DNA from 2 places in the Actinacidiphila polyblastidii genome. Region 2 is predicted to be linked to the other one. Evidence: riboswitches for the same ligand, from Rfam matches in the RefSeq annotation. Region 2 holds a riboswitch; the other holds the start of a gene.

Region 1 (14,440 bases), on a different contig from region 2:
GAGACCACGGCGGCGACCCGCCAGGAGGGCCGCCCGCGGGCCCCGCCCGTACCGCCCCCGCCCGCGGCGCCCACCCCCGCGGCGGTGCTCGTGCCGGTGTGCGTCGCGGTGGACAGCGCCAGCATCCACACCAGCCGGACGCCGATCACCACCACCGCCAGGGCCAGCGCCTGCTCGGGCCAGCCGCCGGTGCCGTCCGGCAGCACCCGCACCAGTTCGGGCAGCGTCAGGCCGACGACGCTGAACACCACGCTCTCCAGCAGGAACACCACCACCGCGTAGACGGCGTGCAGTTGGAGGCGGATGCGGGCGTCGCTCAGCCGGTGGCCGGAGCGGCCGAGCAGCACCCCGGCGACGACCACCGCGGTCACCCCCGAGGTGTGCGCCGACTCCGCGAGCACGTACGCGCTGTACGGGGTGACCAGGGCGATCACCGTCTCCAGCACCGGGTCCACGGTGCGCCGCCTGATCAGCGCGACCACGCCCGCGACGCCCGCGCCGACCAGGCTGCCGCCGCCGGCGAGCAGCGCGAACTGTCCCGCCGCCGCGGCCCCGCCGACCGGCCCGGCGGCCACCGCGATGCCGATCGCGACCTTGAACAGCACCAGCGACGTCGCGTCGTTGAACAGGCTCTCCGCCTGCACCAGCACCTGGACCCGCCCCGGCAGCGCGAGCCGGCGGCCGAGTGCGGTGACCGCCACCGGGTCGGTGCTCGACAGCACCGCGCCGAGCACGAAGGCGGTCGCCGGCGGCAGACCGGTCAGCGCGCTCGCCACCCAGGCCACCGCCGCCGCCGAGCACAGCACCAGGCCGAACGCCAGCACCGTCACCGGGCGCCACACCGTGCGCAGGTCGCGGAGCGACAACTCCTCGGCGGAGGCGTAGAGCAGCGGGGGCAGCACGATCAGCGCGATGGCCTGCGGAGGGATGTGCAGCTCCGGCGTGCCCGGCACCAGCGCGACGCCGAGGCCGGCCAGCACCAGCAGCGAGGGGGCGGGGATGCGGCGGCTGCGGGCGAAGGTGGCGACGGCGGTCGCCAGCACCACCAGGAGGAGGACGGTTGCCACTGCGCGCATCTGCGGAGCCCCTGATCACGAGAACGGGGTCGCTGCCGCGGGCGCCGCAGTCCGTTCCCCGTGCCGACCAGGCTTCCCGGCACACCGCTGGTGATTTTATCGGATTCTTGTCGCCGCCGAACAGGCGCGCACCGCCACCGGCCGCCTCGGACCGTCCGCACCGGCCCGGACGCCGGGCGCAAGATCGGACAAACGGCGCATCGTATACTCGGCGCTCACCGGATCGGAGGAGTGAGCGGACGTGGGCCATCTGCCGCCGCGCGGCGCGGTCGCAGCGCCGGAGCGCCTGCGCGACCAGGTCGCCGACGCGCTGCGCGCCGCGCTGGCCGCGGGCGAACTGCGACCGGGCCGGGTCTACTCCGCGCCCGCGCTCGCCGCGCCGCTCGGCGTCTCGGCCACTCCGGTGCGCGAGGCCATGCACGGTCTCGCCCGGGAGGGCCTGGTCGAAGCCGTCCGGAACAAGGGGTTCCGGATCACCGCGGTCACCGAGCGGGACCTCGACCAGTACACCGAGATACGCGCCCTGATCGAGGTGCCGACGGTCGGACGGGTCGCGGCCACGGCCGCCGCCGCGGATCTCGAAGCGCTGCGGCCCGTCGCCCTGGAGACCGTCGAGGCCGCCCGCCGCCACGACTTCCCCGGCTACCTCGACGCCGACCGCCGGTTCCACCTCGGCCTGCTCGCCCTGGCCGGCAACGACCACCTGGTGCAGGTGGTGGGCGGCCTCCGCGATCGCTCCTGCCGGTACGGGCCGGACGGGCCGGCCGGCCTGAGCGGCCTGAGCGGTCCCGACGCGGCAGGCCGCCTCGCCGCATCCGCCGCGGAACACCTCGCACTGCTCGACCTCGTCCTCGCCGGCGACGTGCGGGGCGCACAGGACTGCCTGGCCCGGCACCTCGCCCGCGCCCGCCTCCGCGCCCCGCGGGCGGGCGGCGAGGCTACCCGGTGAGGGACTGGGTGCCCAGCACCGTCAGCAGGGCGAGGCGTTCGGCGTCCTCGGTGCCGGGCTCGGCCGTGTAGACGTTGATCCGCAGGTCGCTGCCGCCCACCAGCAGCACGTCGCAGTCGAGGGTCACCGGGCCCACCCGCGGGTGGTCGATCGTCTTGCGCGCGGTGTCGTGCCGCCCGACCGTGCCGGACTCCCAGAGCCGGGTGAACCGCGGGCTGCCCGCGCGCAGTTCGGCCACCAGCGCGCGCAGCCGCTCGTCGGCGGGATAGCGGTCGGCGGCCGCCCGCAGGTCCGTGACGAGCACCGCCTCGAACTCCCGCTGCGCCTCGGGGGTGTGGCGCACCCGGCCGCCGCCCGAGCCGAGGAACTGCCGCCACACGCCGTTGCGTTCCTTGTCCCGCAGGTCGGCCGGCTCGCCCATCAGGGCGGCGTACGGGGCGTTGGCGACCAGCAGCGTCCAGATCGCGTCGTGCACCGCGACCGGCGTGCCGGCCAGCCGGTCCAGCATCCGCTGCACGCTCGGGGTGAGGTGGGTGGGCACGGTGTCGGGCCCCGGCGCGTCCAGTCCGGCCAGCCGGTACAGGTGCGCCCGCTCCGTTGCGGACAGCCGCAGCGCCCGCGCCAGCGCCTCGACGACCTGCGCCGACGGGTGCAGCGCCCGGCCCTGTTCGAGCCGCGTCACGTAGTCGACGGAGATGCCGGCCAGCAGCGCCAGCTCCTCGCGGCGCAGCCCGGCCGCCCGCCGGTACCCGCCCGCGGGCAGCCCCGCGGCCTGCGGCGGGACCCGGTCCCGCCAGCGGCGGACCGCCCCGCCGAACTCCGCTGTACCCATGCCCACCAGTGTGCCCCGCACGTCACCGGCCGTCCTGGTACCGCTGGTCCCAGGAAGATCCATGCCTGGCGGCGGCGCGCCGCCGGACGGAGGCTGGACGCATGACGACCACACTGATCACCGGAGCCAACAAGGGTCTCGGCCGCGAGACCGCCCGCCGCCTCGTCGAGGCAGGTCACACCGTATGGGTCGGCAGCCGCGACGCGGAGCGCGGCCGCAGGGCCGCGCGGGAGGTGGGGGCGCGCGCCGTGGTGCTCGACGTCACCGACGACGCGTCGGTCGCCGCGGCGGCCGCCACGATCGAGGCCGAGGGCGGCCTGGACGTCCTGGTCAACAACGCCGGCATCGAGGGCAGGACCGAGGACAACGGCGTCATCGGGGCGGCCGAGGTGACCGCCGACGAGATGCGGCGGACCTTCGAGACCAACGTCTTCGGAGTGGTGCGGGTGACCCACGCGTTCCTGCCGCTGCTGCACCGCTCGGCCGCGCCGGTCGTGGTCAACGTCGGCAGCGGCCTCGGCTCGATGGCCCGCCTCACCGACCCCGCCGACCCGGCTTACGGCTACCCGGGCGTGGCCTACCCCGCTTCGAAGGCCACGGTGAACGCGCTCACCATCCAGTACGCCAAGGCCTTCCCGCAGCTGCGGATCAACGTGGTGGAGCCCGGCTTCACCGCCACCGACCTCAACGGCCACAGCGGCGTCCAGACCGTCGAGCAGGGTGCGGAGATCATCGTCCGGATGGCGACGATCGGCCCCGACGGCCCCACCGGCGGCTACTTCGACGCGGCCGGCCCGCTGTCCTGGTAGCGCCCGCTTCCCACGGGCGCCCGGAGACGGGGCTACGGGAGCGCGCAGGACGTCCTGTGGGCGACCAGCGCGGCGCCGCCGAGGCGGATCAGCGGGCGGCCCCCGCCGCCCCCAGGGGCGTCGGTGACGGTGGCGGTGATGGTGGCGGGGCTGCCGAGGGAATCGCCCATGTGGACGGCGAGTGCGGTCACGCCCCGGCCCGCCAGGTGGGCGGCGAGGCAGGCGGTGCTGTTGGCGTTGGCGATGTCCTCCGGGACGCCGATCGAGGGCGCGAACATGCGGGCGCTGACGTCCACCCGCCCCCGCCCCCCGGGCACCGGCGGCGTGTGGACGTAGGCGCCCAGCAGCCCGAGGCGGTCGCAGCCCTCGCGCAGGCGGTCGACATCCGGGGCGAGGGAGGCCAGCGCGGACCGGGAGGCCACCGGGACCAGCAGCCGCGGCCGCCCCACCGACGCCACGCGGACGCCCGCGGCCCGCAGGGCCGGGGCGAGGCCGAGGGCGGGCAGCACGAGGGCGCACTCGCTCGCGGTCGGCTCGCGCAGCTCGACGGGACCGGCCTCGAAGGCCGCCGTGAACCGCGATCCCTCCCGGGTGCACCAGCCGGTGAAGGCGCGTCCCCCGGCGTGCAGGCCGGCCCGGTACTCCCGGCCCCCGGCGCGCTCGGCGAGGAAGGCCAGGGCGGCGACCGTGCCGTGGCCGCAGCCCGGCAGCTCGCCCGCGGCGGTGAAGAAGCGCAGGGAGACCGAGTCGGCACCGGACGGGCGGCCCGGCCGGCCGCCCCGCACCGAGACGAAGACGGCGTGCGACGCGCCCGTCAGGGCGGGCACCCGGCGCCGCTCGGCGTCACTGAGCGGCGCGTCGTCCAGCACCGCGGTCGGACTGCCGCCCGCCCCCTCGCGCAGGCACGCGCGCACGATCGCGACGGGCAGACCGTACCCGCCCATCCCGCCCCCCTTCAGCGTCGGGCCGCCGGCAGCGGCCGTCAGCACTCGATGACGTTCACCGCCAGCCCGCCGCGGGCGGTCTCCTTGTACTTGACCTTCATGTCGGCCCCGGTGTCCTTCATGGTCTTGATGACCTTGTCGAGGGAGACGTGGTGGCGGCCGTCGCCGCGCATCGCCATCCGGGCGGCGGTGACGGCCTTCACCGAGGCCATGCCGTTGCGCTCGATGCAGGGGATCTGGACCAGGCCGCCGACCGGGTCGCAGGTCAGGCCGAGGTTGTGCTCCATGCCGATCTCGGCGGCGTTCTCGACCTGCTCCGGGGTGCCGCCGAGGACCTCGGCCAGACCGCCCGCGGCCATCGAGCAGGCCGAGCCGACCTCGCCCTGGCAGCCGACCTCGGCGCCGGAGATCGAGGCGTTCTCCTTGAAGAGCATGCCGATGGCGCCCGCCGCCAGCAGGAACCGCACCACCGCGTCCTCCTGCTCGGCGGGGGTGCTGCCCTTGTCCGCCACGAAGTTCAGGTAGTAGTGCAGGACGGCCGGGATGATCCCTGCGGCGCCGTTGGTGGGGGCGGTGACGACCCGGCCGCCCGCCGCGTTCTCCTCGTTGACGGCCATCGCGTAGAGCGTGACCCACTCCATCGCGTGCCGGGCGGGGTCGCCCTCGGCGCGCAGCTGGCGGGCGGACTGGGCGGCGCGGCGGCGGACCTTCAGACCGCCCGGCAGGATGCCCTCGCGGGACATGCCGCGCTGCACGCACGCCTGCATGACCTGCCAGATGTCCAGCAGCCCGGAGCGGATCTCCGCCTCGCCGCGCCACGCCTTCTCGTTCTCCAGCATCAGCGCCGAGATGGACAGGCCGGTCTCCCGGGACAGCCGCAGCAGCTCGTCGCCGGTGCGGAAGGGGTAGCGCAGGACCGTGTCGTCCAGCTTGATCCGGTCCTCGCCGACCGCGTCCTCGTCGACCACGAAGCCGCCGCCGACCGAGTAGTACGTCTTCTCCAGCAGCGGGACGCCGGCCGCGTCGTACGCGAAGAGGGTCATGCCGTTGGCGTGGTAGGGCAGCGAGCGGCGCCGGTGCAGCACGAGCTGGCTGTCCGGGTCGAAGTCGATCTCGTGCGCGCCGAGCAGGTTCAGCCGCCCGGTCTCGCGCACCCGGGCGACCTCCTCGTCCGCGCGCTCCACGTCGACGCTGCGCGGGGAGTGCCCGGCGAGGCCGAGCAGGACGGCCTTGGGGGTGCCGTGGCCGTGGCCGGTCGCGCCGAGCGAGCCGAACAGCTCGGCCCGCACCGACACCGTGTGGGCCAGCAGGCCCTCGTTCTTCAGCCGGTGGGCGAAGATCCCGGCGGCGCGCATCGGGCCCACGGTGTGCGAGCTGGACGGCCCTATGCCGATCGAGAACAGGTCGAAGACCGAAATGGCCACGGAAAACGTACTCCTCGGTTGTCGCGGACGCCGTTGTCCGCTGTGGGGGTGCCGGGCGGGGCCGCCGGTGCGGCGGCCCCGCCCGTCGAGCGGCCGGGGCTAGAGCCCCGGGTACAGCGGGTGCTTGGCGGCCAGCGCCTCGACCCGCTCACGCAGCGCGGTGGCCTCGGTCCCCCCGAAGGGCGACGCGGCCTTCAGCGTCTGCGCGATCACGTCGGCGATCTCGCGGAAGTCGTCGGCCTGGAAGCCGCGCGTGGCGAGCGCGGGGGTGCCGATCCGCAGCCCCGAGGTCACCATCGGGGGGCGCGGGTCGTTCGGGACGGCGTTGCGGTTGACGGTGACGCCGACCTGGTGCAGCCGGTCCTCGGCCTGCTGCCCGTCCAGCGCCGAGTCGCGCAGGTCCACCAGGACCAGGTGCACGTCGGTGCCCCCGGAGAGCACCGAGACGCCCGCCTCGGCGAGGTCCGCGCCGGTCAGCCGCTCGGCGAGGATCCTGGCGCCCTCCAGCGTACGTGACTGGCGGTCCTTGAACTCCGCCGTGGCCGCGGCCTTGAACGCCACCGCCTTCGCGGCGATCACGTGCTCCAGCGGGCCGCCCTGCTGACCGGGGAAGACCGCGGAGTTGATCTTCTTGGCGAGGTCCGCGGTGGAGAGGATCACACCGCCGCGCGGGCCGCCGAGGGTCTTGTGCGTGGTGGTGGTGACCACGTGCGCGTGCGGCACCGGCGAGGGGTGCAGCCCGGCCGCGACCAGGCCGGCGAAGTGCGCCATGTCGACCATCAGGTACGCGCCGACCTCGTCGGCGATCCGGCGGAACGCCGCGAAGTCCAGCTGCCGCGGGTACGCCGACCAGCCCGCCACGATCAGCTGCGGCCGGTGCTCCTTGGCCAGCCGCTCGACCTCGGCCATGTCGACCCGGTTGGTCTCGGCGTCGACGTGGTAGGCGGCGACCTTGTACAGCTTGCCGGAGAAGTTGATCTTCATCCCGTGGGTCAGGTGACCGCCGTGCGCCAGGTCCAGGCCCAGGATGGTGTCCCCGGGCTTGATCAGGGCGAACATCGCGGCGGCGTTCGCCTGCGCGCCCGAGTGCGGCTGGACGTTCGCCGCCTCGGCGCCGAACAGCTCCTTCACCCGGTCGATCGCCAGCTGCTCGATCACGTCGACGTGCTCGCAGCCGCCGTAGTAGCGGCGGCCCGGGTAGCCCTCGGCGTACTTGTTGGTCAGCACCGAGCCCTGGGCCTCCAGCACCGCGACCGGCGCGAAGTTCTCCGAGGCGATCATCTCCAGGGTGGACTGCTGGCGGTGCAGCTCGGCGTCGACCGCGGCGGCGACGTCCGGGTCGAACTCGTGCAGGGACTGGTTCAGCAGCGACATGTGCGTCAGGTCTCCTCAGCCCGCGATGAACGCGTCGTACTCGGCCGCGGACAGCAGCTCCGCGTCGTCGCCCGACACCCGCACCTTGAAGAGCCAGCCGCCCTCGAAGGGCGCGGAGTTGACCAGCGCCGGGTCGTCGACGACGTCCTGGTTGACCTCGGTGACCTCACCGGACACCGGCGAGTACAGGTCGCTGACCGACTTGGTGGACTCCAGCTCGCCGCAGGTCTCGCCGGCGGTGACCGTCGCGCCCGCCTCGGGGAGCTGGACGAAGACGACGTCGCCGAGCGCGTCGGCGGCGTGCGAGGTGATCCCCACGGCCGACACCCCGTCCGCGGCGGCGGAGACCCACTCGTGTTCCTTGCTGTAGCGCAGCTGCTCAGGATTGATGCTCATGACGGAATTCTCCCGGATGGATGACGGTCCCCGCGCGCGGCGCGAGGACGGGCGGAGTCGGAGGGGTGCGGAAGTCGCGGGAAGTCGGAGGGGGCATGCGGTGCGGCGCGCGCGGCGGCCGCGCGCGGTGACGGAGCGGGACCGTCAGCGCTCGCGCTTGTAGAACGGCAGCGCGACCACGTCGTGCGGCTCCTGGGCGCCGCGGATGTCGACCGCGACCCCCGCGCTGCCGGGCGCCGCGTGCGGCGCGTCCACGTACGCCATGGCGATCGGCACGCCGAGGGTGGGGGAGGGCGCGCCGGAGGTGACCTCGCCGATCACCGCGCCGGAGCCGTCGGTGACCGGGTAGCCGGCCCGCGGCACCCGGCGGCCGTGCGCGACCAGGCCGACCAGCCGGCGCGGCGGGGTCGCGTCCGCCTTGCGAGCCGCGGCGTCGAGCGCGTCGCGGCCGACGAAGTCGCCGGGCTTGTCGAACTTCACCACCCGGCCGAGCCCCGCGTCGAAGGGCGTCAGCGCGGTGGTCAGCTCGTGCCCGTACAGCGGCATCCCGGCCTCCAGGCGCAGCGTGTCCCGGCAGGACAGCCCGCACGGCACCAGCCCGGCGCCGGCGCCGGCCGCCGTCAGCTCCTGCCACAGCCGCTCGGCGTCGCCGGGCGCCACGAACAGCTCGAAGCCGTCCTCGCCGGTGTAGCCGGTGCGGGCGATCAGCGCGTCCGCACCGGCGACGGTGGCGGGCAGCCCCGCGTAGTACTTGAGCCCGTCGAGGTCCGCGTCGGTGAGCGACTTCAGGATGCCGGGGGACTGCGGGCCCTGGACGGCGAGCAGCGCGTACGCGTCCCGGTCGTCGCGGACCGCCGCGTCGAAGCCGGCCGCCCGCTCGGTCACCGCGTCGAGCACGGTCTGCGCGTTGGAGGCGTTGGCGACGATCATGTACTCCCGGTCGGCGAGCCGGTAGACGATCAGGTCGTCCAGGATGCCGCCGTCGGCCGCGCAGATCATCGTGTAGCGGGCCCGGCCCGGGGCGAGCGCCGACAGGTGGCCGACCAGCGCGTGATCGAGCAGCTCCCCGGCCTGCGGTCCGGTCACGGTGATCTCGCCCATGTGCGAGAGGTCGAAGAGGCCGGCGCGGGTGCGGACCGCCTGGTGCTCCTCGCGCTCGCTGGTGTACCGCAGCGGCATGTCCCAGCCCGCGAAGTCGGTCATGGTCGCGCCCAGGGCGCGGTGCAGCGCGTCGAGCGCGGTACGGCGGGGTTCGCTCATCGGAAACGGGCTCCCAGGTGAGGACGGTACGGAAACGAGGCCACAGCGGCCTCCCCATCTGTCATCGGAACCTGAGAGGTTCACCGTGACCCCGCGCGGGGCCCGGCTTGCACCTTGGGTGGGAGGGAGCCCGGTGGGGCGCCCTCCGCTTTTCAGATCTGCCTCGTCCGCGCGGTATCTGTGCCTGAGAGATTCAAGGGAGGACTTGCTCCTTCGGCGCCCGGCCCTCCTGAGAGGAACCGGAACTCTCCCGCGCGGCCTCCAACGGCCGGTATGCAAGTTGTGCCGACCATCATTGCACGCCCGGGTCGGAGTGACGGCAGGAGCCGCTAGGGTTTCCCGGGCAACGGCGGCACATGGGCGGACAAGGGTGGACATGGAGAATCCGGCACCGTACATATGGCCGGCCAACGAGCTGGAGGAAGTCCTCTCGGCGAGCGTCGGCAACCCCGCCGCCGGGCCCAGGCTGCTGGAGGTGCTCGGCCGCTCCCGGATCTGGGTGCCGCTGCCGAACGGCGGCGGGGCGCCCGGCTTCGACCTGCCCACCATGGAGCTCGAAGGCGCCCCCTACGTGCCGGTGTTCAGCTCGGAGCAGCAGTTCCGGCAGGCCGCCGACGGGATGTCCTGCGCGGTCGCGCCGGTGCACGAGTTCGCCCGCGGGCTGCCTCCCGCGGTGGGCATCGCGGTCAACCCCGGCGGGGCGGTGGGCGTCCCGCTGCCGCCGGCCGCGGTCGCCGAACTGTGCCGCGCCGACCGGTCCCCGTCCGGCGCCGCGCCCACCCCCGGGGCGCGGGTGCGGCTGTGGGAGCCGGGCCACGAGGAGGAGCCGGTGGACTTCCTGGCCGCCGCGGCCGCCGAGTTCGCGGTCACGCCGGTCGTGCTCACCGCGCGCCGGGCGCTGGCGTCGGTCGAGGAGGAGCCGCCGGCCCTCTTCGTCGGCGTCGAGCTGGACCGCTGGCAGGAGGAGGACCGGGCGGCCGCGCTGGACGGCCTCGGCCGGGCGCTGGGCGCGGCGCCGCTGCCCTGGCAGGTCCACCTGATCCTGCTCGACGTGGCACAGGACCCGGTGGCGGACTGGATGCTGGAGGCCGTCGCGCCGTTCTTCGCCCGGGACTGACGCGTCCGGCGCGAGCGGCGGCGGCAGGGACGGCGGTCCTGGCGGCGGCAGCGGGGCCACGACCGGACCGGCCACGACCGCCGCCGACCGCGGCGGTCCGGGCACGACCGCGGACGACCGCGGACGACCGGGCCCGACCGGCCGGGCCGGTGGCGGCCCGTATACGCGCTGTATACGCGCCATATAGGCGGCGCGGCTTGAGTCGAGACGCGTTCCACCGGGAACACTCGAACTGATTTGATGGCGTCGGACGAACCAAGCGGAATCGGCGGACGAGGGGAAAGGGCGGTCCCAGGTGATCGCGGGTGCGCAAGGCGGCGCGGCGGCGGCCGGCCAGGTGGAGCGGATGCTGCACCAGGTGGCGCCCGGCCGGTTCGACGCATACGAGAACCTGCTCGTGTCGCTCGCCGAGGGCCAGGTGTGGATGCTGCTGTGGCACGGCAGGTCGGGCGCGCCCGACGCCCAGTACGGCAGCATGCAGATCGGCGGGCACCCGTACGCGCCGTGCGTCAGCTCGCCGCGCGAGCTGGCCGCGAGCGGCTGGACCAGGGACCACGAGGTGGTCTCCGGGCGGGACATCGCGCTGACCCTCTACCCCGACCGGTGCGGCCTGTGGCTCAATCCGCACGCGGCGGGCGGCGGCGTCGGCATCCCGTGGGCGGACCTGCGCAGGATCGCCGTCGGCCTCGACGTGCTGCCGGCCGGCCCGCTGCAGATCGCCGAACCGTCCCTGCAGCTCCCGCAGTTCTACGCGCTGCTCGCCCAGGCCGCGCACGCCACCCCCGCGGTGCGGGCGCTGCGCAACGCCTGGGTGCAGCCCGCGCTCGGCGAGCCGTACCTGGCGATCGGCGTCGAGGTCTACGACGGCGCGCCGCAGGCGGTCGAGGCGGTCCGCCTGATGATGCAGCAGGCGGTGGCGGGCGTGCCCGACGGGCTCGCCGTCTCCACCGTGGCGCTGGGCGACCCCTACGACCCGGTGGCGCTGTGGATGCGGGCGAACGCCCCCGCGTTCTTCGACCGCCAGGCGCACGCCGGCAGCTCCGCGTGGGGCCCGCGCTAGCGCACTGACCGCACGTCAGTCCCGCCGCTGGTCCCGCCGTTGGTCCCGGCGTCCGGGACGCCGTTCCGGACGCTGTTCGGGCCGCCGTTCGGGCGCGGCGTCCAGCGCGGCGTCGATCAGGCCCAGCGGGGGGCTGCCGAGCGAGAGCAGCGCGGCGTGGAAGCGGGGCAGCGTGAACTGGGCGCCCCAGGCGCGCCGCGCCTTCTCGCGCAGCCGGAGGATCTCCAACTTGCCCCAGGTGTACCGGCCGTAGGCGGCGTCGAAGGTGCCGCGGCGGGCCTCGGAGACCGCGCTGGCCCGCGCGAGGTGCGCGTCGCGCATGAACAGCCGGGTGGCGTCGTCGAACTCCATCGACCCGGTGTGCAGCCCGATCGCGCAGGTCAGCCGGGTCACCCGGACCAGCGCCTCCAGCGCGACCCCGATCGCGAACCGCGGGTCGCGGGCCCGGAACCCCTCGTCGAGGCAGACCTCCTCGACGTAGTGCGCCCAGCCCTCCGCGAAGGCGAGGCTGTGCAGCTCCCGGCGCACCCGCCCGGAGGCCCTGCGCAGCGCCCGGCCGTGCGCGAAGTGGCCGGGCGCGACCTCGTGCACCGTGATCGACGGCAGGCTCGTACGGCTGAAGACGGTCAGCCACTCCTCCTGCTCGTGGCGCGGCCAGTCCGGCTCCGGCGGGGTGACGTGGTACCAGGACACGCTGTCCCGCTCGCCCGGGGCGGCCCAGTTCATCATCGCCATCGACCAGCGGCGCGACGGCGGCGCCGGGCCCACCAGGCACTCGCCGTCCAGGTGCGGGACCAGCCCCCTGGCCCGGCTGAAGTCGATGACCTCGTCGGTGAGCCGGGCGGCCTCGGCGATCACCCCGTCGGCGTCCGGATGGTCGGCCAGCAGTTCGGGGATCAGCTCGTCCACCGGGCGGCCCGGGTCCAGCATCCGGCAGGAGTCGGCGAGCAGCTCGGACAGCCGCACCCGTTCGCGCTCCGCCTGCTCCGCGAGCCCGGACAGATCCACCCGGACGCCCTCCTGGGAGCCCATCAGCGCGGCCAGCGCCGCGCCGCCGAGCCGCGGGTCGGGGTCCCCCTCGCGGGCGGCCCGCTCCAGGTGCGCGATCAGCCGGGCGTGCGCGCGCAGCGCCTCGGACTCGATGCGGTCCCGCTCCGGGTCGAGGTCCGCCGCCAGCCCGTGGGCGGCGCCGAGCAGCGCCGTGGCGACGGGTGCGTTCACCGAGTCCAGTGAGGCCAGTGAGCCCTCGACCGCCTCCGGCCACTGCGACAGGTGGGCGCGGCGGGCCGCGGCCCGCTCCTTGCGGGAGGCGTACTCCCGGTCGTAGCAAGCGAGTTCGAGATTGGACAGATGCGGATACGGATCACGCCGGTGCAGTTCGAGATCACCGTACTGGACGCGCATCGACTCCTCGAACACCCGCAGGTGGGCCTCGTCGTGCGGGTCCGGCAGCGGACCGCTCGCGCGGCGCGCGCGGTCCAGCGCGGACAGCGCCCCGCGGACCCCGTCCGGGGACAGGTCCTGCACCCTTCCGTCGTACTCGTGCAGGCCGGACATCTCCCTGGCCTGGGGCATCATCAGGTCGCACACCGCGTGCAGCCGCATCTCCACCACCCGACCGTACCCCGAGGTAGCCGCGGGTAACGGTCGAAGAATCACCACATCACAGTTGCGCATCCGTTCTCCGTGAGGGCTGGCGGGTGATCGCAGGGGCGCACAAGAATCCAGCGGCAGGGGGCAGTGTGACGCTCCGTGTCCTGAGACGGTCGGGCATTTCGCTGCGCACTCGGACGAACGGCACCGCGAGTCCCACCGTTCGGCCACCGCATCACCTCCGATTCACGGCAGCACCCGTTTCTCTGCTTCACTGCACCACCGCAGGACCGCACGCAACGCAGGACCGCAAGTCCGCAGCACCGCAGGACCGAAGAATGAAGCCGCTACAGCGGCGGGCGCGCGCCGGTTACCCGCCGGCGAGAGGGGTCAGCTACACCATGACCGCACCGATAGAAACGACCCAAGGGCAGGCCACGGCACAGCCGGAGGCCATCCTCGCGGGGGCGGGGCGCACGGCGATCGAGGGACGCTCCCTCAGCCGTATCGCCTGGACGCGCTTCAAGCGCGACAAGGTCGCCGTCGCCGGTGGCGTCGTCGTCATCCTGCTGGTGCTGCTCGCCGTGCTGGCGAAGCCGATCGAGAGCATCTTCGGTCTGGACCCCACGGCCTTCCACCAGGACCTGGTGGACCCGGTCACGGTCGCCCCCAAGGGCGGCTGGGGCGGCATGAGCTGGGCCCACCCGCTGGGCGTCGACCCGCAGTACGGCCGCGACCTGCTGAGCCGGATCATCGAGGGCTCCTGGGTGTCGATGCTGGTGGCGACCGGCGCGACGCTGCTCTCGGTGGTGATCGGCACGGTGATGGGCGTGGTGGCCGGGTACTACGGCGGCTGGGTCGACACCGTCATCAGCCGGCTGATGGACACCTTCCTCGCCTTCCCGCTGCTGCTCTTCGCGATCTCCATCTCGGCCTCGCTGCAGGACGGCGCCTTCGGTCTGAACGGCCTGCCGCTGCGCATCTCGGTGCTCATCTTCGTGATCGGCTTCTTCAACTGGCCGTACATGGGCCGCATCGTCCGCGGCCAGACGCTGAGCCTGCGCGAGCGGGAGTTCGTGGAGGCGGCCCGCAGCCTGGGCGCCCGCGGCCCGTTCATCCTCTTCCGGGAGCTGCTGCCGAACCTGGTGGCGCCGATCCTGGTCTACTCCACGCTGCTGATCCCCACCAACATCCTCTTCGAGGCCGCGCTGAGCTTCCTCGGCGTCGGCATCGCACCACCGCAGGCGTCCTGGGGCGGCATGCTCAACGAAGCGGTCGACCTGTTCTACGCCGACCCGCAGTACATGGTCGTTCCCGGCCTCGCGATCTTCATCACCGTTCTCGCGTTCAACCTGCTCGGCGACGGGCTCCGGGATGCCCTGGACCCGCGCAGCAAGTGATCCCGCACGGCGGCGAGATGACGTTTCACCGCACGACGTGCCCGGACGCGGTACCTCCGCGCCGGCATCATCCCCAGAAAATGGAGGCTTTCCTCGGCATGAACAGTAAAAAAGCGACAGCTGCGCTGGCGCTTGCCACGGCTCTGGCCCTGGGAGCATCCGCGTGCAGCAGCAGTTCGTCCGACGACGGCAAGAAGGGCACCGGC
Region 2 (14,440 bases):
GAGCATGTTCCGGTGGCACATTCGGTGGCCACGGGACCTGCGTAAACCCCGGGTGAATATGGCGGTCGGGTTCAGGCCGTCCCTGGCGGGCGAAAATACGGGCCACCCGCCCCACACCCTGCGGGAATGCCGTGGAGCGGCCTGTCGAAGAAGGCGAATTCTCGTCTTGCGCGTAATACTGGCAGCGACTAGACGAAACACGGAGCGAACACGCGTCGTATAAACTCCGCGCACGAGGCTGTGCATACCGCCTTCGGCCGGGCGCGCCGGAGCAGGCAACCGAGCAGGAATGCTCCCCCGCATCGACGACGTCGTCCGCACCCCCCGCACCACATGTGTCTCCCGTTGTGTCTCCAAGTGAGAGGCGACATCATGCCGCTGCTTGTCCCCCCTGCACCCGCCCCCGCCCTGCTGAGCGTCCTGGCGGCGCTCAGTTCGCCCACCGCGGTCCTCGAGGCGCGGACCCCCGCGCTGCGCACCGCGGAAGGGCCACTGGACGCCGAACACCCCCTTCCCGTCCATGCGTTCGAACCGGCTCTGGTGCCCGGCGCCCTGCCGCAGGCCCGGCTGACCGGCTGGCGGTTCCATATCAGGGCGGGCGCCAGGGTGGCAGCTGCGGGCGAGACCGTCGCCACGCCGGACGGGTGGGTCTTCTCCCGCTTCTCCGAAGGGCCGTACCTGGTCTCCACCGAGCGGGCGCTGCGCCAGGCGGAGGCGCTGCCGGCCACCTACCAGCCGCATCTGCTGTCGGTGCCGGGGCTGTACATGCTGGCGCTGTGGCTGCACCACGACGCGCGCGCCGACGCGGCGACCGCCCAGCCGGACCCCGCCGACCTGCTGATCCCGCTGGCCCCCGCGCCGCCCGGGATCACCTCGCACCGGGTGCACCGGCTGGTGGACCTGGCGCCGGTGCTGAGCGTGCGGCTGGCGCCTCCGCCACTCGCCGGCTCACCGGCCTGAACGCAGCAGGGGCGGCCGCTGCGACGGCAGCACGGCGCTCCCCCGCCTTGGAGGCAGGGGAGCGCCGTCGTCGTACCGCGACCACCCGCCCGGGTGAGGAGTCTTCTCCGAGTGTGCCCTGGCTCCGCCAAATCCCTGCGGAACGGCGCCGGCAGAGCAACACTGGGACCGGCCGCACCAGGAACGGGGGTACGCACATGTTGCGGACAGGGGAAGCGACCGCCGGCAGCACCGACCACTCGCAGCGAAAGACGGCATCGACCATGTGCCAGCACCACCCGCAGTGCCCGACCGCAGACTGCTCCGACCGCGAGGCGGCGCACACCGTGGCCCACCACCCGGAACAGGGCTGGAGCCTGCTGTGCAACGGGGTGCTCCTCTTCGAGGACACCGGAGAGCTGCTGCCCGACGGGCAGATCATCGCGCCGCACCGCCCGCTGGCCTCCGGCCGGGTCATCACCGCGGCCTGAACGCAGGCCGCCGCCGGCCGAGGGGCCGGCGGCGGACGGCGGGCGGTCAGCCCTCGTACGCGTCCAGCGGCGGGCAGGAGCAGACCAGGTTGCGGTCGCCGTAGGCGCCGTCGATGCGGCGCACCGGCGGCCAGTACTTGTCGGCGGCCGACACCCCGGCCGGGAAGACGGCCTCTTCGCGGCTGTACGGGTGCGTCCACTCTCCACCGAGCGCGGCCGCGGTGTGCGGGGCGCCGCGCAGCGGGTTGTCGTCGGCCGGCCAGTCCCCCGCGCCGACCCGCTCGACCTCGCCGCGGATCGCGATCATGGCGTCGCAGAAGCGGTCCAGCTCGGCGAGGTCCTCGCTCTCGGTCGGCTCGATCATCAGGGTGCCCGCCACCGGGAACGACATGGTCGGCGCGTGGAAGCCGTAGTCGATCAGCCGCTTGGCGATGTCGTCGACGCTGACGCCGGTCTCCCTGGTCAGCGGACGCAGGTCGATGATGCACTCGTGCGCGACCAGGCCGCCGGGGCCGGTGTAGAGCACCGGGAAGTGCGGTTCCAGGCGCTTGGCGACGTAGTTCGCGCCGAGCACCGCGATCTGGGTCGCCCGCTTCAGGCCCTCGCCGCCCATCAGCCGCACATACGTCCAGGAGATCGGCAGGATGCCCGCCGAGCCCCAGGGCGCGCCGGAGACGGGTCCCACGCCGGTCGCCGGGCCCGCGCCGGGCTGCAGCGGGTGGTTCGGCAGGTACGGGGCCAGGTGGGCGCGGACCGCGACCGGGCCGACGCCGGGACCGCCGCCGCCGTGCGGGATGCAGAAGGTCTTGTGCAGGTTCAGGTGGGAGACGTCCGCGCCGAACCGGCCCGGCCGGGCGAGGCCGACCAGCGCGTTGAGGTTCGCGCCGTCGACGTACACCTGGCCGCCGGCGTCGTGCACGGCCGCGCAGACGTCGGTGATGTTGTCCTCGAAGACGCCGTGGGTCGAGGGGTAGGTGACCATCAGCACGGCCAGCTCGTCCCGGTGCCGGTCGATCTTCGCGTGCAGGTCCTCGACGTCCACGTCGCCGTTCTCGCCGGTCTTCACCACGACGACCTTCATGCCGGCCATCACCGCGCTGGCGGCGTTGGTGCCGTGCGCGGAGGACGGGATGAGGCACACCGTGCGTCCGGTGTCGCCGTTGGCGCGGTGGTAGGCGCGGACCGCGAGCAGTCCGGCCAGCTCGCCCTGGGACCCGGCGTTCGGCTGAAGGCTGACCCGGTCGTAGCCGGTGACCTCGGCGAGCTGGTCCTCCAGGCCGTGGATCAGCTCCAGGTAGCCCGCGGCCTGCTCGATCGGCGCGAACGGGTGCAGCGCGCCGAACTCGGGCCAGGTGACCGGCTCCATCTCGGTGGTGGCGTTGAGCTTCATCGTGCAGGAGCCCAGCGGGATCATGCCGCGGTCCAGCGCGTAGTCGCGGTCGGCGAGGCGGCGCAGGTAGCGGAGCATCGCGGTCTCGCTGCGGTACTGGTGGAAGACCGGGTGGGTCAGGTAGGGCTCGGTGCGGACCAGCGCGGCGGGCAGCGTGTCGGCGGTCCGCGCGTCCAGCGCGTCGAGGTCGGCGGCGGGCGCGCCGAAAGCGGCGAGCACGGCGGCCAGCTGGGCGCGGTCGGTGGTCTCGTCGCAGGCCACGCCGACCCGGTCGGCGTCGGTGAGGCGCAGGTTGACGCCGGCCGCGCGGGCGGCGGCCACGACCTCGGCGGCGCGGCCGGGCACCCGGGCGGTGAGGGTGTCGAAGAAGGCGTCGTGCTCGATCTCGACGCCGCCGGCCCGCAGGCCCGCGGCGAGCACCGCGGCGTAGCGGTGGGTGCGGCGGGCGATGCCGGCCAGCCCGTCGGGGCCGTGGTAGACGGCGTACATGCCCGCCATCACGGCGAGCAGCACCTGCGCGGTGCAGATGTTGCTGGTGGCCTTCTCCCGGCGGATGTGCTGCTCGCGGGTCTGGAGCGCCAGGCGGTACGCCTTGTCGCCGTCCGCGTCCACCGAGACCCCCACGAGCCGGCCGGGCAGGTTGCGCGCGTAGGACTCGCGCACCGCCATGTAGCCGGCGTGCGGGCCGCCGAAGCCCATGGGCACGCCGAACCGCTGCGTGGTGCCGACCGCGATGTCCGCGCCGAGGGCACCGGGCGAGGCGAGCAGCGTCAGCGCCAGCAGGTCGGCGGCCACCGTGACGACCGCGCCCAGCTCGTGCGCCCGCGCCACGATCGGCCGCAGGTCCCGTACCGCCCCCGAGGCGCCGGGGTACTGCAGCAGCACGCCGAAGACGCCGCGCTCGGCGGCCTCGGCCGGGATGCCGTCGGCCAGGTCGGCGACGACGATCTCGACGCCGGTCGGCTCCGCGCGGGTCCTGAGCACCGCCAGGGTCTGCGGGAAGGTGTCGGCGTCGACCAGGAAGACGCCCTCCTTGACCTTGCCGACCCGCCGGGACAGCGCCATCGCCTCGGCCGCGGCGGTGCTCTCGTCCAGCAGCGAGGCGCCGGAGGTGGGCAGCCCGGTGAGGTCGGCGACCACCGTCTGGAAGTTGATCAGCGCCTCCAGCCGGCCCTGCGAGATCTCCGGCTGGTACGGCGTGTAGGCCGTGTACCAGGACGGGTTCTCCATGACGTTGCGCAGGATCACCGGCGGCGTGAAGGTGCCGTAGTAGCCGAGGCCGATCATCGGGGCCAGCACCTGGTTGCGGCCGGCCAGGGCGCGCAGCTCGGCGAGCACCTCGGCCTCGGTCACCGCCGCGGGCAGGCCGAGCGCCTCGGCGCTCTTTATGGCCGCGGGCACGGCCGCGTCGGTCAGCTCGTCCAGCGAGCCGTAGCCGACCTGGGCGAGCATCTTCGCCTGCGCCTCGGCGTCGGGCCCGATGTGGCGGCGTGCGAAGGGCACTCCGGCTTCCAGCTCGGCGAGGGGGATGCGGCGGTCAGTCATCTGCGGCGGCCTCCTGGTCTGTCACGACCTTCGGGGGTGCGCGGTGCGGGCACCCGTACGGCCTCCCCCTCTGTCATCAGAACCTGAGAGCTTCACCGCCCCTGCCGGGGCGGCTTTCACCGTCGGTGAGGACGCGTTCCGGAGGCGGCGGCGCTTCCGGAGCAGGCCCTGCTTTCCAGAGTGACCTCGCCCGTGCGGTACGGATGCCTGAGAGATTCCGGGGAGGGATTGCTCCTTCGGCGCCTTCGTCACGCCCTTGACGGTGCGTGCGAAGGACTCTCCCGCATGGGGTTTGCAGCCACCCTCAGCGTACCAGCGACGACGCCGGGCAGGCCGAGGCCGCCTGGCGGGTCGCGCGCCCGGCCGATCCGCGGTCGACAGCGCCCGTAATGTGGCTTTGGGTGGTGTCCAGCAGCATTCGCCGTGAGTTGGAGGGACCGTGCAGACCGACATCGATCCGCGCAGCCTGATCGGGCGCCGCGCCTTCGACCGCGACGGGACCAGGATCGGCACGGTGGACGAGGTGTACCTCGACGACGCGACCGGCACCCCCGAATGGGCGGCGGTGCGTACCGGGCTGTTCACCCGGGACGCGTTCGTGCCGCTGGAGCCCAGCGCGCTGGTGGACGGCCGGCTGGAGGTGCCGTTCAAGAAGTCGCTCATCAAGGACGCCCCGGACTTCGGCGTGGGCCGCCACCTGTCCCCCGAGCAGGAGCTGCAGCTGTACCACCACTACGGGATGGACGTGCCGCGCTCAGGACCGGAGCCGGTGCCGGCGCCCGAGCGGGACTTCGGCGCGCGGCCTGGCGAGGACTGAGCGACGGCCGGCGGCTCTGGCTCGGGCGTCGCGTCCCCGGCCGCGCCCGGCGTCGGCCGCGGCTGCTGCGGCGTCGGCAGGGGCGTGTCGCGCAGCGCGACGAGCGGCAGCGGCTCGCCGTGGGTGAGCGCCGGGTCCTCGACGGCGAAGGTGCGCACCCGGCCGGGCAGGGTGTCCGTCGGCACCTCGAAGCGGACCGTGACCCGCCCGACCCCGCTGCCCTGCACCCAGCCGGGGCCGTACTCCTCGTGCACCACGTCCTGGCCGGACAGCCAGCGGTCGGACCGCGCGGGCGGCGGGGGCGGGCTGGACGGCAGCTCCGCCGCATCGGACTCACCGGGCTCCCGCTCCGCCGCGCGCTGCGCGAACAGGTCCTCCTGGGTGAAGTCGGCCAGGCCCGTCACGCCCACGCCCAGCAGCCGCAGGCCGCCGGTGATGTCGACCGCCTCGATCAGCCGGCGGGCGGTCTCGCGGACCACGGAGGGGTCGTCGGTGGGGGCGCGCAGCGTCTCGGAGCGGGTCAGCGTGGAGAAGTCGTAGCGCCGCACCTTCACCACCACCGTCCGGCCGGAGCGGCCCGCGCCGCGCAGCCGCTGCACGCAGCGGTCGGCGAGCCGGTCGATCTCGTGGCGGACGTGGGCGCGGTCGGTGAGGTCGTGGTCGAAGGTGTCCTCGACCGACACCGACTTCACGTCCCGGTCGGCGACCACCGGGCGGTTGTCCAGACCCGCCGCCATCGCGTAGAGCCCGGCGCCGTGCGACTTGCCGAGCAGTCTGACCAGCTCCGCCTCGCCGGCCCCGCTGATCTCGGCGACGGTGGTGATGCCGGCCCTGCGCAGATGCTCCGCGGTGGCCGGGCCGACGCCCCACAGGGTGCGCACCGGCATCGGGTCCAGCAGCGCCCGCTCGGTGCCCGGCTCGACCACCAGCAGGCCGTCCGGCTTGGCCTGCTCCGAGGCGATCTTGGCGAGCAGCTTCGAGCCGGCCAGGCCGACCGACGCGGTGAGCCCGGTGTCGGCCCTGATACGCGCCCGCAGGCCCTCGGCGACCTCTCTGGGCCCGGCCGGGCTGCCGGTGGCGGCAGCGCCCGCCTCCAGGTCCAGGAACGCCTCGTCGAGACTGAGCGGCTCCATCAGCGGTGAGACCTCGGCCAGCAGCGCCATCACGATCTCGCTGATCTGCCGGTAGATGCCGAAGCGCGGGTAGAGGTACGCCGCGTTCGGGCAGAGCCGGCGGGCGTGCGCGATGGCCATGGCGGAGTGCACGCCGTGCACGCGCGCCTCGTAGGACGCGGTCGACACCACGCCGCGGTTGCCGATCCCCCCGACGACGACGGGCTTGCCCCGCAGGCTCGGCTTCGACGCCTGCTCGACCGCGGCGAAGAACGCGTCCATGTCGAGATGCAGGATGGTCGGCGCACTTCTCACATCCCCGATCGTCCCGCACACCGCCGACATTCACCGTACGGGTGTACGGCGCGGCGGGGTGCACGGCAGCGGCGGGATCGCACCGGCGGCGGCGTGGGACGCCGCCCGCGGCTCAGACGGCCCGGTGGCGGCGCCTGGCCAGCTCGTCGGAGGGGTTGTGGCCGACCAGCGTCTCGCCGGTGTCCACGCGCTCGCCGTGCATCTGGGACAGGGCGCTCTCCACGTCCCGCCAGACCACGCCGACCGCGATGCCGAAGATGCCCTGGCCGCCCTGGAGGAGTTCGACGACCTCGTCGGGCGAGGTGCACTCGTAGACCGTCGCGCCGTCGCTCATCAGGGTCATCCTGGCCAGCTCCGAGGGCCCGACCGAGCGCAGGTGCTGGACCGCGGTCCTGATGTTCTGCAGCGCCACGCCGGTGTCCAGCAGCCGCTTGACGATCTTCAGGACGACCACGTCGCGGAAGCTGTAGAGCCGCTGGCTGCCCGAGCCGTACGCGGGCCGGACGCTGGGCTCCACCAGGCCGGTGCGCGCCCAGTAGTCGAGCTGGCGGTACGTGATGCCGGTCGCGGCGCACGCGGTGGGGCCGCGGTAGCCGATCTGCTCGGGCGGAGTCTGCGCGGCCGGGCCGCCCCCCTCGCCGGGGGTCGCACGGGCCAGGGCCCCCTGCGTCGCAAACGGACCGCCGGGCGCCGAACCGTCGCCGGTGTTTCTCACGCCGCCGCCCTCCGTCCCTTCACATCCCGTAGCCACGCGCATGTGCCACGAGACTTTCCAACTCGACGGTAGGCAGTCGCCAGGGGTGCGTCAACGATCGCCACACTCGGCACGCCGAGTGAAATTCACCCCACGAGTGGTTTGGTCGGACTCAGCCCCGGGAACGACTACCCGAATGCCCGTACGCAGGAGCACCCTTGCTCCACAACGGCGCCGGTCGGCGGCGCCGGACGGGTCACTGGTTGCTGGTGCCGAAGTCCTCGGGCGAGATCTGGTCAAGGAACTCGCGGAACTTCTCCACCTCGTCCTCCTGCTCGTCCGGGATGGCGATGCCCGCGTCGTCCAGCACACCGTCACTGCCGTAGATCGGCGTACCGGTGCGCAGCGCCAGCGCTATGGCGTCGGACGGACGGGCGCTGACCTCGACGCCGCTGGCGAAGACCAGCTCCGCGTAGAAGACGCCGTCGCGCAGGTCGGTGATGCGCACCTCGGTCAGGGTCTGCCCGACCGCTTCGAGCACGTCCTTGAAGAGGTCATGGGTGAGCGGTCGCGCAGGGGTCATGCCCTGCTGCGCGAAGGCGATGGCCGTCGCCTCCCCCGGCCCGATCCAGATGGGCAGGTACCGGTCGCCTCCCACTTCACGCAGGAGCACGATCGGTTGGTTGGAGGGCATTTCGACCCGGACACCCACAACGTCGAGCTCGTTCACACAGCAACCCTAGGCCGTGCCCGCCGGGTTTGGGTAGTCGGGCCGTCCCCGGCAGGGCCGTCCGGCGGCGTCGCACCCCCCTGCCGGCGGCCGGGCGACGGCCTTGGAGACCTGCTCAGCGCCGTCGCAGCCCCAGCGCCGACTGCACCAGCGCGGCATGCAGCCGAACGGAGAGTTCGGCCAGCTCACGCGCGGTGGCCTCCGCGTGCGTGCGGGTCTGCGGATTGCGGTGCCTGCGCAGCGGCGCGACCACCTGCTCCACCAGCCCCGCCTCACGGTCCGCGGCGGCCTTCACGGCCCGCAGATGGCGTGGTTCCAGGCCGAACCGCCCGAGATCCACGATCAGCCGGGCGATCTGCACCGTGGCGCCGTCGTAACCGCCGTCGCCGCCCGGCTCCACCAGGCCGTACGACTCCCACTCGTCCAGGTCGCCGCCGTCGGCCCCGGTGGCCGCCAGCAGCTCCTCACGGCCGATCCGCAGCTCCGCGGGCGGTTCGGGCTCCAGGGCCGCCGCGAGGCCCAGCGGGCCCTCCAGGGACTCCCTGGACTCCGCCGGGCCCGGCAGCACCACCTGCTCGCCGCGGTCCCGCGCGTCCAAGTGCTCCCGGATCACCCGCAGCGGCAGATAGTGGTCCCGCTGCACCCGCAGCACGTACGCGAGCCGCTCCACGTCGCCGGCGGCGAACTTGCGGTAGCCCGAAGGAGTGCGCTGCGGCTCGACCAGGCCCTCCGCCTCGAGGAAACGGATCTTCGAGATCGTGACCTCGGGGAACTCGTCCCGCAGCCGGCTGAGCACCGCCCCGATGCTGAGCAGGTCGCCGTCGGCCGTGGCGGTGCCGTCACCGGCACCGCCTGACGTTCTCGGCATGAACACCATCCCTGTCCCCACGGGTCCCGCACCGCGCCGGGGCAGGGTCAGATGCCCCGCAGGCTCGCGTAGAAGACCAACCGGTACTTGCCGATCTGCACCTCGTCGCCGTTGGACAGCGGCACGGCGTCGATCCGCTCCCGGTTGACGTACGTGCCGTTCAGGCTGCCCACGTCGGAGACGGTGAAGCCGCCGTCCGGGCCGCGCCGGAACTCCACATGCCGCCGCGAGACCGTGACGTCGTCGAGGAAGATGTCGCTCTGCGGGTGCCGTCCCGCGGTGGTCAGCTCACCGTCCAGCAGGAAGCGGCTGCCCGAGTTCGGCCCGCGGCGCACCACGAGCAGCGCGGAGCCGATCGGCAGCGCGTCCACCGCGGCCTGCGCCTCGGGGGAGAGCGACGGCATGGGCGTCTGGCCGGTGGCCTCAGCCTCGTACGCCTCGATGCCGGAGATCGAGATGGTCGAGGTCGTCTCCGACGGCCGCTCGAACCCGCCGGCCGAGCCGCGCAGCGGCGCGCCGCAGTTGGAGCAGAAGCGACTCGCCTCCGCGTTGGTGTGCCCGCACCTGGTGCATACCGGCAAGCCGAACCCTCCACCCGTGGTTGAGGTTGACGCTTCCCCGAAACCTATGCTCGCCGCCGAAGCCGGGTCAACAGGCGCCACGCCGGGAGTACCGGAGTAGCCGCCGCCCGGAGCCTGCGGATCGTTCCTGAACAGGGGACGGTCGCCCGTGCCCTGACCCTCGTCGGCCGTGCCCCGCGGGGCACGGTGGCGCGCCGTCGCCGGGTCACCCGACTGCCGCGCGCTCTTGCCGAACAACTTCCCAAACAACTTCACGGGCGATTCCCCTTGAAAGAAGCAGACCCGCCCGTGGGGCAGGACGAACCCTCGCTACACACAGTTTCCACCACGCAACACCCCACTGATGCCCCGACCCCCCGCCTCATTGGGATGACCGAGCGTAGTCAGGCTGCTTCGGCGGCCGCAAGGCGTCCACGACGATCTTCTGCGATCGCACGACATCCGCCGTGGCCTGCTCCTTCTCCAGCGTCTGCACCACCCCGCCGGGGATGTTCAGCGCCGGCTCCAGATCCTGCGGATTGCCGATGACCTTGAACACGTAGGGCCGCGACACCTTGTGCCCGTCGATGAGCACCCCGTCCGCACCCTGCGTGAAGTACGTGTCCGCCACCACGCGGACGTCATTGATCTGGATCGCCTCCGCGCCGGCCGCGCGCAGCTCCTGGAGGGTGTCCAGCAGCGAGTCGGCCTCGACCCCGCCGTGCGGGTCGTTGATCGTGAGGGTGATCCCGGGGCCCTGGGCGGCCACCGTGCCGGCCAGCACGCCCAGCTGCGCCTCCCGCTGCTGGGTCTGCTTCAGCGCCTCGGCCGCCTGGTCGGAGCTGGTCTCCAGCTCCGAGCGCTGGCTGTCCAGGCCGCGCTTCTCGTCCTGAAGGCGCTGCGTCCGGTTGTCCAGCTCGGTGAGGATGCGGACCAGGTCCTCCTGGCGGGCGCCGCGCAGCGCGCCGTTGTCGCTGGTGGTACGGACCTGGATGGCCACGCCGAGGCCCAGCACGGCCAGCAGCAGCGCCACGATGAGCTGCGCGCGCGAGGCACGCGGCGGCCACAGCGCGGCCAGCAGCCGGCGGCGGCCGTTGGACTCCCCGGACTCCGGGTCCGGCCCCCTGCGCCCGGCAGCGGGCGGCTCGGGCGCGGCATGCTCGGGCGAGGTGGGCTCGTGCGGGGCGCGCTCGGGCGGAAGGTTCCCGTCCGGGGTGCGCCCGGTCGTGGGGGGCTCGTCGCTCATGCCGCCGTCACGCCCGGAAGACGTGGCGGCGGATCGCCGCCGCGTTGGAGAAGATCCGGATGCCCAGCACGACCACCACGCCGGTGGACAGCTGGGCGCCGACGCCCAGCTTGTCGCCGAGGAAGACGATCAGCGCGGCCACCACGACGTTGGAGAGGAAGGAGACGACGAACACCTTGTCGTCGAAGATCCCGTCGAGCATGGCCCGCAGGCCGCCGAAGACGGCGTCGAGGGCGGCGACCACCGCGATCGGAAGGTAGGGCTCGACCCCGGAGGGCACCACGGGGCGCACCACAAGACCGACCACGACTCCGACGACGAGGCCCAGTACGGCGATCACTTCGAACCCTTCCCATTCGCGGCGCTGTCGGCCTTCGTGTTGCCGGGAACCGGCGTGGCATACCGCACGGTCAGGCTGGGCGCGGCCGCCAAGTGCAGCCGGTCCTGGACGGTGATGCTCGCACGGATGCCGTAGTCGTCCTTGAGGACCTGAAGATACTGGCCGTCCGCGCTGTCCTGGAATGCCTTGCTCAACCGCTCCCCGTCCCCGATCGCCAGCACCGTGTACGGCGGCGCGAGCGGCTTGTTGTCGACCAGTATGGCGTCACCGGCGGCGCGGATCGCCGACAGCGCCGTCAGCCGCTGCCCGTTGACGGTGATCGCCTCCGCGCCCGACGCCCACAGGCCGTTGACCACGCGCTGCATGTCGCGGTCGCGGACCCGCCCGGTGTCGGCGAAACCGCTGCTCTCCCGGGGTCCTCCGGTGTTCCCGACGGACGCCTCCTTGGCGTCGTCGACGACCATCCTCACCCCGGGACCCTGTACGGGCGTACCTCCGGCCAGCAGTTCGAGCAGCGCCGCCCTGCCGGCGTCGCCGGTGTTCCGCAGCGCCGCGCGCTGCTCGGCGGAGACCGTGTCCCGCAGCGCGTCCACGTTCTTCTGCAGCGCGTCGGCGCTCTTCGTCTCCGACTGGACGCGGTCGATCAGCTTCTGCCGCTCCTTGGCCTCGGTGGGGGCCGAGTGCTGCGCCTGAACGGCGCCCAGGGTCACCACGATCGCGGCCAGCACCAGGCCGGCCGCCAGCCACAGCCGGCCGCTGAGCGCGGTCGGGAGCCGCGAGCTGCCGACCGCACCGCGACGGGCCGCGGCCTGCGCGTAGCCGTCGTCGAGGCTGTGCTCCATGACGTTGGTGAGCAGCGACATGGAGGCGTCCGGGCGCCGCCGAGCAGCCCCACCCCGGGGGCTGCTCCGTTCGGGTTGCTGCTGCGGCATGCCGCACATCGTCCCACGTCGGGACGGGAGACTCGAATGGCCCCCTCAGGACGCGCCGTCAGCCCACGCCGTCACCGCCCGGCGCTCTCCACGACCTCCGACCACTCCTCGAGCAGCGCCTGTGCGGACGCGTCGTCCGGACCCTCGGCCCACAGATGCGTGACCGCCTCCGCGGGGTCGGGCAGCACCATCACCCAGCGCCCGTCCGCCTCGACGACCCGCACGCCGTCGGTGGTGTCCACCGACCGCTCACCGGCCTCCTCGACCACCCTGCGCATCACGGAGCCCTTGACCGCCCACGGCGTGGGCACGTCCCGCTTCAGCACGTGCGCGCGCGGGATACGGGCGTCGATCTGGCTCAGGGTGAGCTGGGTACGGGCGACCAGGCCGATCAGCCGCACGAAGGCCGCGGAGCCGTCGAAGACGCTGCTGAACTCCGGCACGATGAAGCCGCCGCGGCCGTCACCGCCGAAGATCGTGCCCTCCTCCCGGCCCACCCGGGTCAGGTCGTCGGCGGCGGTCGTCGTCCACGTCACCTGCGTGCCGTGGTAGGCGGCGACCTGCTCGCCGATGCGCGTGGTCGTCACCGGCAGTGCCACCCGCCCGCTGCGGCGCTCGGCCGCCACCAGGTCGAGCAGCACCAGCAGCGCACGGTCGTCCTCGACGATCCTGCCCCGCTCGTCGACCAGCGACATCCGCTCGCCGACCGGGTCGAACCTGACACCGAACGCGGCCCGCGCGGACGACACCATCTCGCCCAGCCTGACCAGGCCGGCCCTGCGGCTCTCCTCGGTCTCGGTGGGCCGCGCCTCGTCCAGGCCCGGGTTGATGGTCAGCGCGTCCACGCCCAGCCGGCCGAGCAGGCTGGGCAGCACCAGGCCCGCACTGCCGTTCGCGGCGTCCACCACGACCTTCAGGCCGGAGTCGGCGATCCCCGAGATGTCCACGGCGCGCAGCAGGGCGCCGGTGTACGAGTCGAAGACCGTCGGCGGGAACCGCAGGTCGCCGATCTCGCCGGGGAACGCCCTGCGGTACTCCTGCCGGGAGAACACCCGGTCGAGCTTGCGCTGGCCGGCCGCGGACAGGTCGGCGCCGCGCTCGTCGAAGAACATGATGTCGAGCGAGTCGGGACGGCCCGGGGTGGTCCTGATCATGATGCCGCCCGCACTGCCGCGGGCGGTCTGCTGCCGTGCCACCGGCATCGGCACGTTCTCCAGGTCCCGCACGTCGATCGCGCTGGTCTGGAGCGCCGAGATCACCGCGCGCTTGAGCGCGCGGGCGCCGCGGGAGTGGTCACGGGCCGTGGTGACGGTCGCGCCCTTCTTCAGCGTCGTCGCGTACGCGCCGGCCAGCCGCACCGCCAGCTCGGGGGTGATCTCCACGTTGAGGATGCCGGTGACGCCGCGGGCGCCGAACAGGTGGGCGGTGCCGCGCGACTCCCAGATGACGGAGGTGTTGACGAAGGCGCCCGCCTCGACCGTCTTGAAGGGGTACACGCGGACGTTGCCCGCGATGATCGACTCCTCGCCGATCAGGCACTCGTCGCCGATGACCGCGCCCTCGTCGATCCGCGCGGCCCGCATCACGTCGGTGTTCTTGCCGATGACGCAGCCGCGCAGATTGGTCTGCGGGCCCACATACACGTTGTCGGCGATCACCGCCTTGTGCAGGAACGCGCCGGTCTTCACCACGACGTTCGACCCGATGACGCTGTGCTCGCGGATCTCGGCTCCGGCCTCGACCTTCGCGTAGTCACCGATGTAGAGGGGGCCGCGCAGCACCGCGTCCGGGTGCACCTCGGCGCCTTCCGCCACCCACACGCCCGGTGAGATCTCGAAGCCGTCGATGTCGACGTCGACCTTGCCCTCGAGGACGTCCGCCTGCGCCTTCACATAGCTCTCGTGGGTGCCGACGTCCTCCCAGTACCCCTCGGCGACATAGCCGAAGACGGGCTTGCCCTCCTTCATCAACTGCGGGAAGACGTCACCCGACCAGTCGACGGAGACGTCGGGTTCGACGTAGTCGAAGACCTCCGGCTCCATCACGTAGATACCGGTGTTGACGGTGTCGGAGAACACCTGACCCCATGTCGGCTTCTCCAGGAAACGCTCGACCTTGCCCTCGTCGTCGACGATGGTGATGCCGAACTCCAGGGGGTTCGGCACCCGCGTCAGGCATACGGTGACAAGAGCGCCCTTCTCCTTGTGGAAGGCGATCAGCTCGGTCAGATCGAAATCGGTGAGGGCATCGCCCGAGATCACCAGGAAAGAGTCGTCCTTCAACGCCTCTTCGGCGTTCTTGACGCTTCCGGCCGTGCCCAGCGGCTTTTCCTCGTTGGCATAGGTGAGCTCCATCCCGAAATCCTCGCCGTCCCCGAAGTAATTCTTCACGAGGGATGCGAGGAACTGGACTGTGACCACCGTCTCAGTGAGGCCGTGCCGCTTGAGCAGTGTCAGAACGT

The links. A riboswitch is a leader RNA that binds a small molecule or an ion and turns the genes downstream of it on or off. The one in region 2 is predicted to bind glycine.
Region 1: it holds a riboswitch for glycine, as region 2 does, so the genes downstream of both, gcvT (glycine cleavage system aminomethyltransferase GcvT) here and gcvP (aminomethyl-transferring glycine dehydrogenase) in region 2, are expected to answer to the same signal.

What each region holds. Positions count from the first base shown of each region.
Region 1 covers NZ_JAZEWV010000001.1:517,350-531,789, forward strand. Annotated here, with positions in the region: gene V2S66_RS02075 (Na+/H+ antiporter) at 1-1,076, opposite strand, end outside; gene V2S66_RS02080 (GntR family transcriptional regulator) at 1,318-2,025, shown strand; gene V2S66_RS02085 (helix-turn-helix transcriptional regulator) at 2,015-2,857, opposite strand; gene V2S66_RS02090 (SDR family NAD(P)-dependent oxidoreductase) at 2,959-3,666, shown strand; gene V2S66_RS02095 (PhzF family phenazine biosynthesis protein) at 3,699-4,610, opposite strand; gene V2S66_RS02100 (L-serine ammonia-lyase) at 4,649-6,034, opposite strand; gene glyA (serine hydroxymethyltransferase) at 6,134-7,408, opposite strand; gene gcvH (glycine cleavage system protein GcvH) at 7,424-7,804, opposite strand; gene gcvT (glycine cleavage system aminomethyltransferase GcvT) at 7,949-9,064, opposite strand; glycine riboswitch at 9,113-9,226, opposite strand; glycine riboswitch at 9,227-9,327, opposite strand; gene V2S66_RS02120 (enhanced serine sensitivity protein SseB) at 9,441-10,181, shown strand; gene V2S66_RS02125 (enhanced serine sensitivity protein SseB C-terminal domain-containing protein) at 10,477-11,241, shown strand; gene V2S66_RS02130 (DUF885 family protein) at 11,257-12,846, opposite strand; gene V2S66_RS02135 (ABC transporter permease) at 13,236-14,234, shown strand; gene V2S66_RS02140 (ABC transporter substrate-binding protein) at 14,333-14,440, shown strand, end outside.
Region 2 covers NZ_JAZEWV010000045.1:919-15,358, reverse strand. Annotated here, with positions in the region: gene V2S66_RS31030 (hypothetical protein) at 373-960, shown strand; gene V2S66_RS31025 (DUF5999 family protein) at 1,224-1,430, shown strand; gene gcvP (aminomethyl-transferring glycine dehydrogenase) at 1,477-4,365, opposite strand; glycine riboswitch at 4,426-4,550, opposite strand; glycine riboswitch at 4,551-4,659, opposite strand; gene V2S66_RS31015 (PRC-barrel domain-containing protein) at 4,805-5,182, shown strand; gene V2S66_RS31010 (DNA polymerase IV) at 5,098-6,609, opposite strand; gene V2S66_RS31005 (MerR family transcriptional regulator) at 6,722-7,324, opposite strand; gene V2S66_RS31000 (bifunctional nuclease family protein) at 7,560-8,033, opposite strand; gene ftsR (transcriptional regulator FtsR) at 8,149-8,901, opposite strand; gene V2S66_RS30990 (FHA domain-containing protein) at 8,949-9,482, opposite strand; gene V2S66_RS30985 (DUF881 domain-containing protein) at 9,844-10,707, opposite strand; gene V2S66_RS30980 (small basic family protein) at 10,715-11,047, opposite strand; gene V2S66_RS30975 (DUF881 domain-containing protein) at 11,044-11,988, opposite strand; gene V2S66_RS30970 (mannose-1-phosphate guanyltransferase) at 12,051-14,440, opposite strand, start outside.